2 regions of the Craurococcus roseus genome follow, and region 2 is predicted to be linked to the other one. Evidence: riboswitches for the same ligand, from Rfam matches in the RefSeq annotation. Region 2 holds a riboswitch; the other holds the start of a gene.
What was found. A riboswitch is a leader RNA that binds a small molecule or an ion and turns the genes downstream of it on or off. The one in region 2 is predicted to bind glycine.

Region 1: linked by a shared signal. The riboswitch ahead of ABD067_RS02680 (D-amino acid dehydrogenase) and the one ahead of gcvT (glycine cleavage system aminomethyltransferase GcvT) in region 2 are both predicted to bind glycine.

Annotation. Positions count from the first base shown of each region.
Region 1 covers NZ_BAAAFZ010000007.1:134,456-141,846, forward strand. The annotation lists gene ABD067_RS02660 (Bug family tripartite tricarboxylate transporter substrate binding protein) at 1-830, opposite strand, end outside; gene ABD067_RS02665 (Bug family tripartite tricarboxylate transporter substrate binding protein) at 858-1,850, opposite strand; gene ABD067_RS02670 (shikimate dehydrogenase) at 2,004-2,894, shown strand; gene ABD067_RS02675 (gamma-glutamylcyclotransferase family protein) at 2,939-3,295, shown strand; glycine riboswitch at 3,416-3,519, shown strand; glycine riboswitch at 3,524-3,615, shown strand; gene ABD067_RS02680 (D-amino acid dehydrogenase) at 3,691-4,944, shown strand; gene ABD067_RS02685 (TetR/AcrR family transcriptional regulator) at 5,095-5,760, opposite strand; gene ABD067_RS02690 (sensor histidine kinase) at 6,008-7,391, shown strand, end outside.
Region 2 covers NZ_BAAAFZ010000118.1:4,975-12,365, forward strand. The annotation lists gene gcvP (aminomethyl-transferring glycine dehydrogenase) at 1-1,730, opposite strand, end outside; gene gcvH (glycine cleavage system protein GcvH) at 1,727-2,104, opposite strand; gene gcvT (glycine cleavage system aminomethyltransferase GcvT) at 2,121-3,236, opposite strand; glycine riboswitch at 3,279-3,375, opposite strand; glycine riboswitch at 3,379-3,489, opposite strand; gene ABD067_RS25440 (hypothetical protein) at 3,654-4,193, opposite strand; gene ispH (4-hydroxy-3-methylbut-2-enyl diphosphate reductase) at 4,271-5,227, shown strand; gene ABD067_RS25450 (homoserine kinase) at 5,258-6,241, shown strand; gene rnhA (ribonuclease HI) at 6,231-6,692, shown strand; gene ABD067_RS25460 (response regulator) at 6,693-7,067, shown strand; gene ABD067_RS25465 (GNAT family N-acetyltransferase) at 7,201-7,391, shown strand, end outside.

The DNA of each region.
Region 1 (7,391 bases), on a different contig from region 2:
GCGGCGCCGAGGCGGCGGACGATCGGCTCCGGTGTGCCGGCGGGCGCCAGGAGGGCGATGTGCTCCAGCACCTCGTAGTCCGGGAAGCCCTGCTCGCGGAAGGTGGGCACCTCCGGCGCGACGGGGCTGCGCTCGCGCGAGCTGATGGCGAGCGCGCGCAGGTCGCCCGATTGGATAAAGGGAACGAGGCCGGACGCGGCCTGCATCACCATTTGCGCTTCGCCCGTCAGCGTCCCTTGCACCGCCGGCGCGCCGCCGCGGTAGCCGACGTCTGGCATGTCGATGCCGGCGCTCTGGAGGAACAGCTCGGTGGCCAGGTGCGTGGAGGAGCCGGAACCGGAGTTGGCGTAGGCCATCCTGCTGTTCGGCTTCTTCGCCAATTCGATGAATTCCGCCAGCGTGCGGGCCGGGGACGCTTTGGGCACGACCAGGATGATCGGCATGGCGGCGACCAGGCCGATGCCGGTGAAGGCGCGGCCGTTGTCGTAGGGCAGTTGGTAGAGGTGCGGCGCCATTGCGTAGGTGCTCACGGTGCCGACCAGAAGCGTGTAGCCGTCCGGCCGGGCGCGGGCGACGGAGGCGAAGCCGATGGTGCCGTTGGCGCCGGTGCGGTTGTCCACCACGAAGGGGCGGCCGACGTCGCTCGAAAGCTTCGCCGCCAGGATGCGCGCCACCGCGTCGGTGGAGCCGCCCGCCGCCCAGGGCACCACCAGCGTCACCGGGCGGCTGGGGTAGTCGCCCTGGGCCTGGGCGCGGGCGGCGATGGACGCCGCGCCCGCGGCGCCGAGCGAGGCGGACAGGAAACGCCGGCGGCCGATCGGTCCAGTCATCCGTTCGCCTCCCCTGCCCCGCCCCTGCTACTCCAAGGTGATCCCGCGGGTTTTGATGACGTCGCCCCACTTCGCGCTCTCGGCGGCGAAGTAGGCGGGCCATTCCTCCGGCGTCCCCACGGTGGGGAAGATGGAGTTCTGCCGCAAGCGCTCCAGCACCTCCGGGTTCCGCATGGTCGCGGCGGTGGCGGCGGCCAGCTTGCGGAGGATCGGCGCCGGGGTGCCGGCGGGCGCCAGCAGGGCGAAGTCGCTGGTCGCCTCGTAGCCCGGGAAGTCGGACTCGGCGATGGTGGGCACCTCGGGGGCCAGCGGGTTGCGCTCCGGCGTGCTGACGCCGAGCGCGACGATCTTTTTGTCGGCCATGAGCGGCAGCGCCGTCACTCCGTCCACGAAGGCCATCTCCACCTCGCCGGTGATGAGCGCCTGCACCGCCGGGGCGCCGCCGCGGTAGGTCACGTTCTGCACGTCTATGCCCGCCGAGCGCAGGAACAGCTCGGTCGCCAAGTGCGCGGAGGAGCCGGCCCCGGAGGAGCCGTAGCTCAGCTTGCCCGGCTGCGCCTTGGCCTTGGCGATGAGGCCCTGGATGTCGTTCACGCCGAGCTTCGGGTTCACGCACAGGAAAATGGGGGAGACTGCGAGGCGGCCGGCGGAGGCGAACGCCTTGTCGTCGTCGTATCCGCGCTGCGGGAAGAGGTGCCGCGCCATGGCGTAGGTGGAGTTCACGCCGAGCAGGAGCGTGTGCCCGTCCGGCCGGGCGCGGGCGACGGAGGCGTGGCCGACGGTGCCGGAGGCGCCGGGGCGGTTGTCCACCACCACGTTGCCGTTCAGTTCCTTGGAGAGCTGCTGCGCCACCACGCGGGCGACGAAGTCGGTCGAGCCGCCGGGCGCCCAGGCGACAACCAGCGTCACCGGGCGGTTGCCGGGGTAGGCGTCCGCCGATTGCGCCCCGGCGGGGCGGGAGCCGGTGGCGGCGAGAAGGCCGAGGGCGGCCGTGCAGAGGCCGCGGCGGTTCAGGCGCATGGATTTCTCCTCCGTTTTCCCGACCGGGGCGTGGCGCCGTTCCGGCCCGCCCCGTTTTGCGTTGACGTGTACGTACCAGATAGTACATTAGCTCCGCAAGGGACGATTCGAGCCGAAAGCCGACTTTCGGCGTCGCCACGGAGGATCCGTCGCATGACCACCTGGGACAGCCGCCCCGCCCTGCTCGCGGGCCTCATCGGAACCGGCATCGGCGCTTCCCTCACCCCCGCCCTGCACGAGCGCGAGGGCGCGGAGCAAGGCCTGCGGTCCATCTACCGCCGGCTGGACCTCAGCGCGTTGGGCTTGGGCGTGGAAGCCTTGCCGGAACTGCTCACCGCCGCCGAACGGGTGGGCTTCGCCGGCCTCAACGTCACCCACCCTTGCAAGCAGGCGGTGATCCCGCTGCTGCACGAACTCTCGGACGACGCGCGGGCGCTCGGCGCGGTGAACACGGTGGTGCTGCGGGGCGGCAGACGTGTCGGCCACAACACCGATTGGTCGGGCTTCGCCGAGGGCTTCCGGCGCGGTTTGCCGGATGCCAAGCGGGACCGGGTGGCGCAGATCGGCGCGGGCGGCGCCGGCGCAGCCGTGGCGCACGCGATCCTGACGCTCGGCGCCACGCGGCTTTCCGTGTTCGACACCGACGGGGCGCGGGCGGAGGCGCTGGCGGACGCGCTGTGCGCCCGCTTCGGCGAGGGCCGCGCGGCGGCCGGGACCGACCTCCGCGGGGCGATGGCGGGGGCGGACGGCGTGGTGAACTGCACGCCGGTCGGCATGGCCAAGTACCCCGGCCTGCCGCTGCCCGCGGCGCTGCTGCGCCCGTCGCACTGGGTGGCGGAGATCGTCTACTTCCCGTTGGAAACCGAATTGCTGCGCGCCGCGCGGGCGCTCGGCTGCGCGACGCTGGACGGCGGCGGCATGGCGGTGTTCCAGGCGGTGGGCGCCTTCCGCCTGTTCACAGGGCTGGAGCCGGACGCGGAGCGGATGCTGCGGCATTTCAAAGACATGGTGTCGGAGGCGGCCCCGGACGCGCCGCGGACCTGACTCGCAGCAGCCCTGCCCCGGATGCGGGACTCCATGGCGGCGCGGTGCCGGCCCGCTACCGTCGCTACATGAACGCTGCGACCCGGCTTGCCACCTATGGCACGCTCGCGCCCGGACGGCCGAACCATCACCAGCTTGCCGGATTGAACGATCGCTGGGGCACCGGGATCGTCCGGGGTGATCTCGCCGCCGAAGGTTGGGGCGCCGGGCTCGGCTATCCGGCCCTCGTCCTCGACCCGCGCGGGGGACCGATCGAGGTGCGCGTTTTCGAGTCGGACGATCTGCCCGGCCATTGGTTCCGCTTGGATGCCTTCGAAGGCGAAGGCTACCGGCGCGTCGTCGCGGACGTCGAAACGCCGGGCGGAACAGTCCAGGCGTGGGTCTACGTGGCGGCGCGGTAGCGGGCGCCCGCCACGGGACAGGAGGTTCGATCCGCGGCATGTTCCGGCCCTCACGCCACCGTCGGTCGCGGTTCTTTTGCTTGATCCACCGCCCGTTCTCCGCGATGTTGCGGTTGTCCGACGAGGCGCGCGGGAGAGCGTCGCAGGCCGCAGCACGCGGCTGGGTGACCGCCGACGGAGCAACCCCCCAGGAAACTCTCAGGCAACCGGACCGCGCGCTGAGGACACTCTGGAGAGAGGCGCCGAAAGGCGTCCACCGAAGGGGACGCGCGCGCCCTCCCGCGGGAGGGCCGGGCCAAGCTCTCAGGTAAGCGGACAGACGGGGGCGGATCGGACGGCGGGCGCAGCGCGCCGCGCCGCCGGCCGCGAACCCTTGTCGTCAGGAGCCTGCGGGCATGAGCACCGTCGCCGTCATCGGGTCCGGGATCACCGGCGTCACCACCGCCTACGCGCTGCTGGAGCGCGGCCACGAGGTGGTCGTGCTGGACCGCCAGCGCTACGCCGGCATGGAGACCTCCTTCGCCAACGGCGGCCAGCTCTCGGCCAGCAACGCCGAGGTCTGGAACAACTGGGGCACCGTGGCGAAGGGCGCGAAGTGGATGCTCCGGCGCGACGCGCCGCTGCTGATCAACCCGCGCCCCTCGTTCCACAAGTATTCCTGGCTCGCCGAGTTCGTTGGGCGCATCCGCGACTACCGCGCCAACACCGTCGCCACCACCGCGCTCGCCATCGAGGCGCGGAAGCACCTCTTCGCCATGGCCGAGAAGGAGGGCATCGAGTTCGACCTGGAGCGGCGCGGCATCCTGCACGTCTACCGCGACCGGGATGGCTTCGAAGCGGCGGCGGCGGTCAACGCGCTGCTGCGCGAAGGCGGGCTCGACCGCCGCGCCGTCACCCCGGAGGAGATGCGCGCCATCGAGCCGGCGCTGCCGAGGGGCGCCTTCCACGGCGGCTTCTTCACGCCGTCCGACTCCACCGGCGACATCCACAAGTTCACGCGCGGCCTGGCCGACGCCTGCGTCCGGCGCGGCGCCCGCTTCGAGTTCGGCGCGGAGGTGTCCGCCATCGAGCACGGGCCGGACGGGGTCGGCATCCGCTGGACGCGCGGGGGCGAAGGCGCGGGCTCCGTCCGGGCGGACGCAGTGGTGGTCTGCGCCGGCGTCGCCAGCCGGCGCTTCGCCGCCATGCTGGGAGACCGGGTTAACGTCTACCCGGTGAAGGGCTACTCCATCACCGTCCACCTCGACGACGAAGGGAGCCGAAGCGCGGCGCCGACCGTGAGCCTGCTCGACGAGGCCACGAAGATCGTCACCAGCCGCCTCGGGCGCGAGCGCTTCCGCGTCGCCGGCACGGCGGAGTTCAACGGCGAGAACCGCGACATCCGCGCCGACCGCATCCGCCCGCTGGTGGAGTGGACGGGGGGCATGTTCCCCGGCGTGTCCACCGCCCGCGTGGTGCCCTGGGCCGGCCTGCGCCCGATGACGCCGAGCCTGATGCCGCGCATCGGCCGGGGCCGCCGGGCCGGCGTGTTCTACAACACCGGCCACGGCCACCTCGGCTGGACGCTCTCCGCCGCGACGGCGCAGATGGTGGCTGACGCGGTGGACGCCGAGGCCTCGGAAGGCGGCCGGACGGCGCGCGCCGCCTGAGCGCGGGGATCGGGGCGCGCGGTCCGGCCGGTGGCTGGGCGGGGGGTGCGCTTCCAGCGAGCGGCCTGGGGGGTCCTCTCCCGCGGCGGCTGGCCCCGCCGGCGCCCGGCCGCGCGGACGCGCACCGGCCCGGCGACTACGGCCCGGCGACTACGGCCGCAGGTAGCGCAGCACCGCCTCCACCACCATGCGCCGGTGCGCGTCCGCGCGGCCGGGCGTTGCCGAGTCTTCGCCGAAGATGGCGCGGAGCGTATGGCGGTTCGACACGCGGTAGAAGCAGAAGGCGCTGATGAGCATGTGGAGATCGAGCGGGTCCACGCCCGCGCGGAACGCGCCCTCCGCTTCCCCGCGCCGGAGCAGCGCGGCCACCGTGCCGATCACCGCCGCGTTGCGCTGCTTGATGGTGGCTGAGGCCGCGACCGTGCGCGCTTCCTCGATGTTCTCGCCGCTGACCAGCCGCACGAATTCCGGGTGCGCGGCGTGGTGGTCGAAGGTGGTTTCCACCAAGCGGCGCATGGCGTCGGCCGGCGGCAATCCGTCCAGGCGGAGCGCGCCTTCGGCGTCGCGCATCCCGCCGTAGGCTTCCTCCAACGCCGCGGCGTAGAGCCCCTCCTTCCCGCCGAAATAGTAGTAGATCATCCGCTTGGTCGTGCGGGTGCGGGCGGCGATGTCGTCCACGCGGGCGCCGGCGTAGCCTTTTTCGCTGAACTCGGCGGTAGCGGCGGCGAGGATGTCGCGCCGGGTCTGGTCGGCATCGCGGGTTTGGGGCCGGTTGGCGACTCCGGCGGGGGCGGCCCGCGACTCGTCGAGTGGCATTTGGATTGAACTCTCCGGTTCGTACACAGCGTATCACACGGGCGCCCCGTTGTCGCGTCCACCGATGTTTCGGGGGTGTGGAGGCCGTGGCGGGTTCGCTTTTTGGTTGCATCTGGGATGTTGTCCGGGCAACCATCGGCTCGCGGCTCCAAACGGTATACGGGGAATGCCGATCGCCGCTCCGGGCGGTCGCCGGTCGGCCGCCACGATACCTTCTTATCCGGCCAAGGGTTTCGGACGGAGCTTGATGCAACGCACGCTCGACGGCACGGACGGCGACCGGGGGCCACTGGGCCTCGCGGCGCCCCATGAGCCGAAGGTCCGGCCGGGTTCCGCCGACTCCGGGGCGGGCGGCGCCGAACCGCCGGCCAGCGCCCGCGAAGCGGAGTTGGAGGCCGAGGTGGCGCGACTCCGCCGGGCCTTGGCGAAGGCGGAACGCGCCGCCGCCCGGGACGTCGAGGTGGAGCGCCGGGCCGTCGCGGCCTTGGCGGAAAGCGAGGCGCGGCTGCGCTTGGCGCAAGAGGCGGCCGAGGTCGGCGTGTTCGAGCGCAACGTTTCGACCGGCCGCGCGCACTGGTCCGCGGCGATGTTCCGCATCTACGGCCTCGGCCCGGAGGGCCGCAGCCCCGAGGTCACGGACGAGGAATACCTGTCCCTCCTCGACGAGGAGGACCGCGAGCGCCACCGCGCGCGGCGCAACGCCCGGCGCGCTGACCCGGCGGCGCCGCGCTACGCCCACGAATTCCGCATCCGGCGCGTCGACACCGGCGAGGTGCGGTGGATTTCGAGCCGCGGCGAGATCGTGCGCGACGCCGCCGGCCGCCCGCTGCTCGTGCGCGGCACCAACCACGACATCACAGACCGCCGCCGCGCCGAGATCGCGCTGGCCGACAGCGAGGCGCGGTTCCGGTCCTTGGCGGAGGCGCTGCCCGGCTTCGTGTGGACGGCCAAAGCGGACGGCGCCTTCGATTGGGTCAGCCCGCGCTGGTACGCCTATTCGGGCGCGGAGCCCGGCGCCGCGCTCGGCTGGGGCTGGGGCGCTTGGCTGCACCCCGAAGACCGCGGCCGCGTGGCGGAGGGCTGGCGGGGCGCCGTCGCCGCCGGCGCGCCGGAGCACGAGGACGAGTTCCGCCTGCGCGGGGCCGGCGGCGAGTACCGCTGGTTCCTTACGCGGGTCGCGCCGGTGCGCGGGCGGGACGGCCGGGTGGAGCGCTGGGTCGGCACCTGCACCGACGTCGATCCGCGCCACAAGGCGGAAGAGCGGCAGTGCCTGCTGGTCAACGAGTTGAACCACCGGGTCAAGAACAGCCTCGCCGTCGCCCTCGCGCTGGCCGACCAGACGCGGCGGGCCTGCGACGCCGCGAACCACCCGCCCGAGCGCTTCCACGCCGATTTCCAGACCCGGCTGGTCGCGCTCGCCGCGGCGCACGACCTGCTCACGCGCGAGCATTGGGAAGGCGCGCCGCTCACCAAGCTGGTGCAGACCGCGCTCGCGCCGCACGCCGGCAAGGCGGGCGCGTCCGCGTCGCGCGTGTCGGCGGCCGGGCCGCCCGTTCGCCTCGCGCCGGAAACCGCCATAGCGCTCGCCATGGCGATGCACGAGCTGGCCACGAACGCGGCCAAGCACGGCG
Region 2 (7,391 bases):
CTGCCGGCGTTGGGCTGGAGCGAGACGGCGGCGAAGCCCGTCACCGCGCAGAGCCAGTCGGCCAAGCGCCGCGTGAGTTCGGCGTAGCCCTCCGCCTGCTCGGGCGGCGCGAAGGGGTGGACGTCCGCGAAGCCGGGGAACGTCACCGGCATCATCTCGGCCGTGGCGTTCAGCTTCATGGTGCAGGAGCCGAGCGGGATCATGCTGCGGTTCAGCGCCACGTCGCGGTCTTCCAACCGCTTGAGGTAGCGCAGCATCGCGTGCTCGCTGCGGTGGGTGTTGAAGACCTCGGCCGTGAGGAAGGGCGAGCGTCGGGCAAGGGCCGCCGGCAACTCGGGCGCCGGCGCGAGGTCGGACAAGTCGGCCACCGAGGCGCCCGCCGCCTCGGCGATCGCCGCCGCCAACGACGAAAGCTCCTCGCGCGTCACCGTCTCGTCCAGGCTGACGGCGACGCAGCCCGCGTCCACGCGGCGCAGGTTGAAGCCGCGGCCGAGCGCCGCGCGCACCAGTGCATCGGCCTTGCCGCCGGCCTCGATGGCGACAGTGTCGAAAAAGGTTTCGTGGCGCAGCGCGAAGCCGGCCCGATTGGCGGCGTCGGCCAGCATCCCGGCTTGGAGGCGCACCCGTCGCGCGATGCGCGCGAGGCCCTCCGGCCCGTGCCACACCGCGTACATGCCGGCCATCACCGCCAGCAGCACCTGAGCGGTGCAGATGTTGCTCGTCGCCTTCTCGCGCCGGATGTGCTGCTCGCGCGTCTGGAGCGCGAGGCGCATCGCCGGCTGCCCCGCCGCGTCCCGGGAGACGCCGACCAGCCGCCCCGGCAAGAGGCGCTTGTGCGCGTCCTTCACCGCCATGTAGGCGGCGTGCGGCCCGCCGTAGCCGAGCGGCACGCCGAAGCGTTGCGTGCTGCCCACGACGACGTCCGCGCCCATCTCGCCGGGCGGGGTCAGCAGGCAGAGCGAGAGCGGGTCGGCGCAGACGATGGCCAGCGCCCCGGCCTTGTGCGCCGCCGCGATCTCGGGCGAGAGGTCGCGCGCCTCGCCGGTGGTGCCGGGGTATTGCAGCAGCACGGCGAAGGGCTTCTCCGCGCCCGCCGCCGCGTCGGCGATCTCCGCCGGCGGCACCACCTTCACCTCGGTGCCGACGGGCTCGGCCCGCGTCCGCACCACGGCCAGCGTCTGCGGGTGCAGGTCCGCCGCCGCCAACAGCACGCGGCCCTTGCCGCGGTGCGCCGCGTGGGCGAGAGCCACCGCCTCCGCCGCCGCTGTGCCCTCGTCCAGCAAGGAGGCGTTGGCGACAGGGAGCCCCGTGAGGTCCGCCACCGCCGTTTGAAAGTTCACCAGCGCTTCCAGCCGCCCCTGCGCGATCTCGGCTTGGTAGGGCGTGTAGGCCGTGTACCAGCCCGGGTTCTCCAGCACGTTGCGCTGGATGACCGGCGGGACGTGGGTGTTGTGGTAGCCCAGGCCGATCAGCGACTTCACGCGCCACCGGTTGCGCTCGCTCAATTCGCGCAATTCGGCCATGGCCTCCGCCTCGGTGGACGGCGCGGGCAGGGCCGAGAGGTCGGCGCCCGCGATGGCGGCAGGCAGGGTGCGCGCGGCCAAGTCTTCCAGGCTTTCGGCGCCCACCACGCGCAGCATGGCGGCGATCTCGTCGTCTGTCGGCGCGACATGGCGCTCGATGAAGGCGCCATGGTCCTCCAGCGCGGTCAGCTCCTTCAAAGCGCTCACGCCTGGCTCTCCACGAAACGCTGGTAGCCCGCTTCGTCCATCAGCTCGTCCAGCGCCGCCGCGTCGGCGATCTCCAGCTTGTAGAACCAGCCCTCGCCGGTCGGGTCGCGGTTGACCAGGCCGGGGTCCTCGGACAGGCGCTCGTTGGCTTCCACCACCCGGCCGGCCAACGGCGCGTACACGTCCGACGCCGCCTTGACGCTCTCCACCACCGCGCAAGCCTCGTTGGCGCCGACCTCGCGCCCGACTTCCGGCAGATCGACGAACACCACGTCGCCGAGCGCGGTCTGCGCGTGGTCGGTGATGCCGACCGTGGCCACGTCGCCCTCCAGGCGGACCCATTCGTGGCTGGTCGTGTACTTGGTGTCTGGCATCGGGCGGGCTCCGGGATCAGCGCGCGTAGCGGTGCGGGGTGAAGGGCAGAGGGGCGACGCGGGCGGGCAAGGCGCGGCCGCGCACCATCAATTCGAGGGCGGTCCCGTCGCCGGCGTGCGGGCGGGCGACGTAGCCCATCGCCATGGGCCCGCCGAGCGACGGGCCGAAGCCGCCGGACGTCACCTCGCCGATGGCCGCACCGCCGTCGCCGGGCGCGTGGATAGGTGTGTGGCCGCGGGCAGGTTGGCGGCCTTCGGGCTTGATGCCGACGCGGAGCCGAGACGGGCCGCTCGACAGCTCCTCCCGCACACGCTCGGCACCGGGGAAGTCCCATTCGGTGCGGCGGCGCTTGCCGATCGTCCAGGTGAGCGCCGCCTCCACCGGGCTGGTGGTCTCGTCGATATCGTTGCCGTAGAGGCAAAGGCCGGCTTCGAGGCGGAGCGAATCGCGCGCCCCGAGGCCGGCGAGCGCGGCCCCCGGCAGGGCCAGCAGCGCCTCGGCCAACCGCTCGGCCTCCTCGGCCGGCGCGCTGATCTCGAACCCGTCCTCGCCGGTGTAGCCGCTACGGCTGGCGAGCACGGGGACGCCGGCGATGCGCGCCTCGGCCACACCCATGAAGGGGAGCGCTGCGAGGTCCGGCGCCGACGGCGCGAGGGCCGCCGCCGCGCCGGGCCCCTGGAAAGCGAGCAGCGCTCGGTCCGGCAGACGACGCAAGGCGACTCCGGCAGGCAGCGCCGCCTCGACCAGCGCGAAATCCTCCTCCTTGCGGGAGGCGTTCACCACCAGGAATAGCCGGTCGCCGAGGTTCGCCACCATGAAGTCGTCGAAGATGCCGCCAGTCATGGTGGTGAACAGGGCGTAGCGCTGGCGGCCAGGCTTGAGGCCGCGGACGTCCGCCGGGGTCAGCGCCTCCAGCGCCGCCGCGGCGCCTTCCCCGCGCAGCTCGGCTTGCCCCATGTGGGACACGTCGAACAGCGCGGCGCCGGACCGGCAGGCCAAGTGCTCGGCCATGATGCCGGCCGGGTAGTGGACCGGCATGGCATAGCCCGCGAAGGGCACCATGCGGCCGCCGAGCCGGCGGTGCAGCCCGGCGAGCGGGGTTTCGAGGAGCGCTTCTCCGGATTCGGCCACGTATCCCCCTGCCGCGCGTGGCGGCGTTCAGATCGTGGCCCCCCTCTGTCCGAAGACCTGAGAGATTCGGCCGCCCTCCCAGGCGTGCCTTACTCCGTCGGTGCCAGCGCCACATGGGCGGCGCCGGGCTTTCCAGAGGCCCCTCCCCCGCGCGGTTCCTGTGCCTGAGCGTTTCCGGGGGCCGGTTGCGCCTTCGGCGGCGGCAATCACCCGCGCGTATACACGGGGCGCCACTCTCTCCCGCACGGGATCAACGGGTGTCCCCACTCGTGTAGCCCGCCGCGCGTCGCGGACGCAACCATCGTGCGGCGGCGACCGCATGCCAATCCAGAGAGGGGCGGGCGAACGCTGTTGTTCCAAGCCAAACTCGGGACGCAAGCCCCGACCCCGCGCGCTGGCAGTGCGACGAGCGAAAGCCTACCGCGGCCCCCGCCGCCGGTTCACCGCCACGTCTTCCGGCGTCAACTCGAAGGACACCAAGATACGATAATCCGTGGCCCGCCGCTCTTCACCCACCGGCAAGGACAGGCGCACCGGCTCGGCCGCGCCCGTGGCGCGGGTTTCGCCGCGATTGAAGGCCAGCCGTTCCACAAAGCTCTGCCGCTGCAGGATCTCGTCGCCCGGCCCCACCACCGCCACGAACCAGGGCAGTTCCGCCACCCGTGCGTCGCCGCCGGCCGGCCCCCGCTCCACCACGAAGGACGGAGTCAGCGTCACCTCGAGGCTGCGGTCGCGCCTGCCGGGGCGGCAGGACCCGTTCAACCCCGTGAGGCGCGCGTCGAAGACCAGGGTGGTGAGGTCCTGCACCGGCCCCGGCCGCCAACGGGTGAGGTCCGCGCCGTCGGACAGGATGCCGGGCCGCGGGCAGGCCACCGGCAAGGCGGGGCCCCGGTCGCCGCCGCAGGCCGCCGGAACCAGGCCTGCCAGCGCCGCAGCCAGGACAAGTCGCACCCGCATCCCCATCTCCCCTTTGAGCGCACCCCGGCCGGCGGCTAGCTTGCCGCCCGCCCCATCAAACGAGCGAACGGCCACCTATGCACGACACGCGATGCCTGAACATCCTGCTGGCCGGCCCGCGCGGCTTCTGCGCCGGGGTGGACCGCGCCATCAAGATCGTGGAGGAGGCCATCCGCCGGTACGGCGCCCCGGTCTACGTGCGCCACGAGATCGTCCACAACCGTTTCGTGGTGGAAACCCTGGAGCGCCAGGGCGCGGTCTTCGTAGAAGAGCTGGACGAGGTGCCGGATGACGCGCCGGTGGTGTTCTCCGCCCACGGCGTCCCCAAAAGCGTGCCGGCCGAGGCCGAACGTCGGAAGCTATTCTATCTCGATGCCACCTGTCCGCTGGTCAGCAAGGTCCACCGCGAGGCCGAGCACCACGCCGGGCGCGGCCGCCACATCCTGCTGATCGGCCACGCCGGCCACCCGGAGGTGGTGGGCACCATGGGCCAGCTCGAACCGGGCACGGTGAGCTTGGTGGAGGACGCCGAGCAGGCGGCCCGGGTGGAGGTGCCGCAAGGCGTGCCGCTGGCCTTCATCACCCAGACCACGCTCTCCGTGGACGACACGGCGGAGATCGTGGCGGCGTTGCAACGGCGCTTTCCCGGCATCTCGGCGCCGGCCAAGGAGGACATCTGCTACGCCACCACCAACCGGCAGGCGGCGGTGAAGGAGATCGCGCCGCGCGTGCAACTCATGGTGGTGGTGGGGGCGCCCAACTCCTCCAACTCGCTCCGGCTGGTGGAGGTGGCGGAGCGCGCCGGCTGCCCGCGGGCGGTGATGGTGCAGCGCGGGCGCGACCTCGACCTCGCCCTGCTGGAGGGCGTCACCGATCTCGGCGTCACCGCGGGCGCCAGCGCCCCGGAGGTGCTGGTGGAGGAGGTGCTGGCCCGCCTGCGCGAGCGATACGACCTCCGCATCGAGGAGGTGGTGGTGGCGGAGGAGCGGATCACCTTCAAGCTGCCCGCCGCGCTCCAGCCCGCGCCGGCGTGACCTCCCTGCGGCGACCCTGACGGACCGCGCATGGCCGTCTACACCGACGTGCAGGACGACGCGCTGCGCGCCTTCCTGCTCGACTACGACGTGGGCGGGTTGCTCGCGTTCCGCGGCATCGCCGAGGGGGTGGAGAACTCCAACTACGCCCTCCGCACGGAAGCCGGCGACTTCATCCTGACCCTCTACGAACGGCGCGTGGATCCGGGCGAACTGCCTTGGTTCCTCGGGTTGATGGAACACTTGGCCGCCCGCGGCCTGCCCTGCCCGCTGCCGGTGAAGGCGCGTGACGGGCAGGCGCTCCGCGAACTCGCCGGGCGGCCGGCGGCGGTTTGCACCTTCCTTTCCGGCGTGTGGCCGCGCCGCGTTCGGCCGGAGCACTGCGCGCCGCTCGGCGAAGCGCTGGCCCGCCTGCACCTGGCCGGCGAGGGCTTCGCCGCCACGCGGCCCAACGCGCTCGGACCGGCTGGGTGGCCACCGCTGCTCGACCGCTGCCGCGCGGAGGGCGACGCCGTCCAGCCCGGCTTGGTCGCCGAGTTGGACGGGGCGCTCGCGGCCATCCTCCGCGACTGGCCCGCGCCGGGCGCGCTGCCGGAAGGGCACATCCACGCGGACCTGTTCCCGGACAACGTCTTCTTCCTGCCCGGCCCGGACGGAAAGCCGCGCGTGTCCGGCCTGATCGACTTCTACTTCGCCTGCACCGACCTCTTGGCTTACGACCTCGCGGTGTGCCTGAACGCTTGGTGCTTCGAGCCCGACGGCCGCACCTTCAACGTGACCAGGGCGCACGCCTTGCTGTCGGCCTACGGCGCGCTGCGCCCCTTGTCGGGGACCGAGCGCGCCGCGCTGCCGGTGCTTTGCCGCGGTGCGGCGCTGCGCTTCCTGCTCACGCGGTTGCACGATTGGACGGAAACGCCGGCCGGCGCGCTCGTCACCCGCAAGGACCCGTTGGAATACCTGCGCAAGCTGCGCTTCTTCGCCCGCGCCGAGGGGGGCGCCGACATTGGACTCTGACCAAGCGGAACAGACGGCCACGGCCGTCGAGGTCTGGACCGACGGCGGCTGCAAGCCCAACCCCGGCCCCGGCGGGTGGGCGGCCATCCTGCGTTACAACGGGAGCGAGCGCGAACTCTCCGGCGCCGACCCCGCGACCACCAACAACCGCATGGAGCTGACGGCGGCTATCAGCGCGCTGGAGGCGCTGAAACGCCCCTGCCGCGTCGTGCTGCACACCGACAGCGAGTACGTGCGCAACGGGCTCACGCGCTGGGTGGCGGGCTGGGTGCGCAACAACTGGCGCAACGCCGCGCGCGACCCGGTGGCGAACATGGAATTGTGGCAGCGCCTGCTCGCCGCCGCCAAGCCGCACCAAGTCGAGTGGAAGTGGGTGCGCGGCCACGCAGGCGACGCGATGAACGAACGCGCGGACCGGCTGGCGACGGCGGCCCGGATGCGGGGCGGGTAGATGCGGGTGCTGCTGATCGACGACGACCCGCTGGTGCGGCAGTTGCTCGCGGACACGCTCGCCGACGAGGGGATCGAGGTGGACGGGCTCGCCAACGCGGAGGACGCCTTGGTCCTGCTCGGCGCCGGCCAAGTGCCGGACGTGCTGGTGGCGGACATCGACCTCGGGCCGGGTCTGAGCGGGCTCGACCTCGCCGGCATCGCGCGGGAGCGCCACCCGGCGGTGGAGGTGGTGCTGATCAGCGGCACGGCGCCCGACCCGGCCCGAACGTCGCCGGACCGCCACGAGCGCTTCCTCCAGAAGCCCTTCGCCCCCGCCGCGTTGGCCGAGGCGATCCGCGGCGCTGCGCGGGACGCGGCGGCATCGGACCCCTGACGCGGCGGCCCCCTGCGGGGTTGTGGTGGCCGCGGGCCAGCGGATGTGGTACATTGTCTTTGTGCGGCGCATCCATGCAGCCGCGCCGACAAGGACCCCTCCGGGGGTTCACGTCACAACGGAAGGGTGGCCCGTGCGCCCCCGAAGACTTGAGCTCCGCGAGCCGCGGAGCGCAACCGAGTGGGATCGCCTGCACGCGATCCGCAAGACGCACATCTTCGACGTGTACCACCCTCCGGACGGCCCCTGGCCGTGCGAGTACGACCCCGCGCACCCGGACGACCGCGATTCGGCTAACAGGCCGCTGCTGCTGTTCGCCGACGA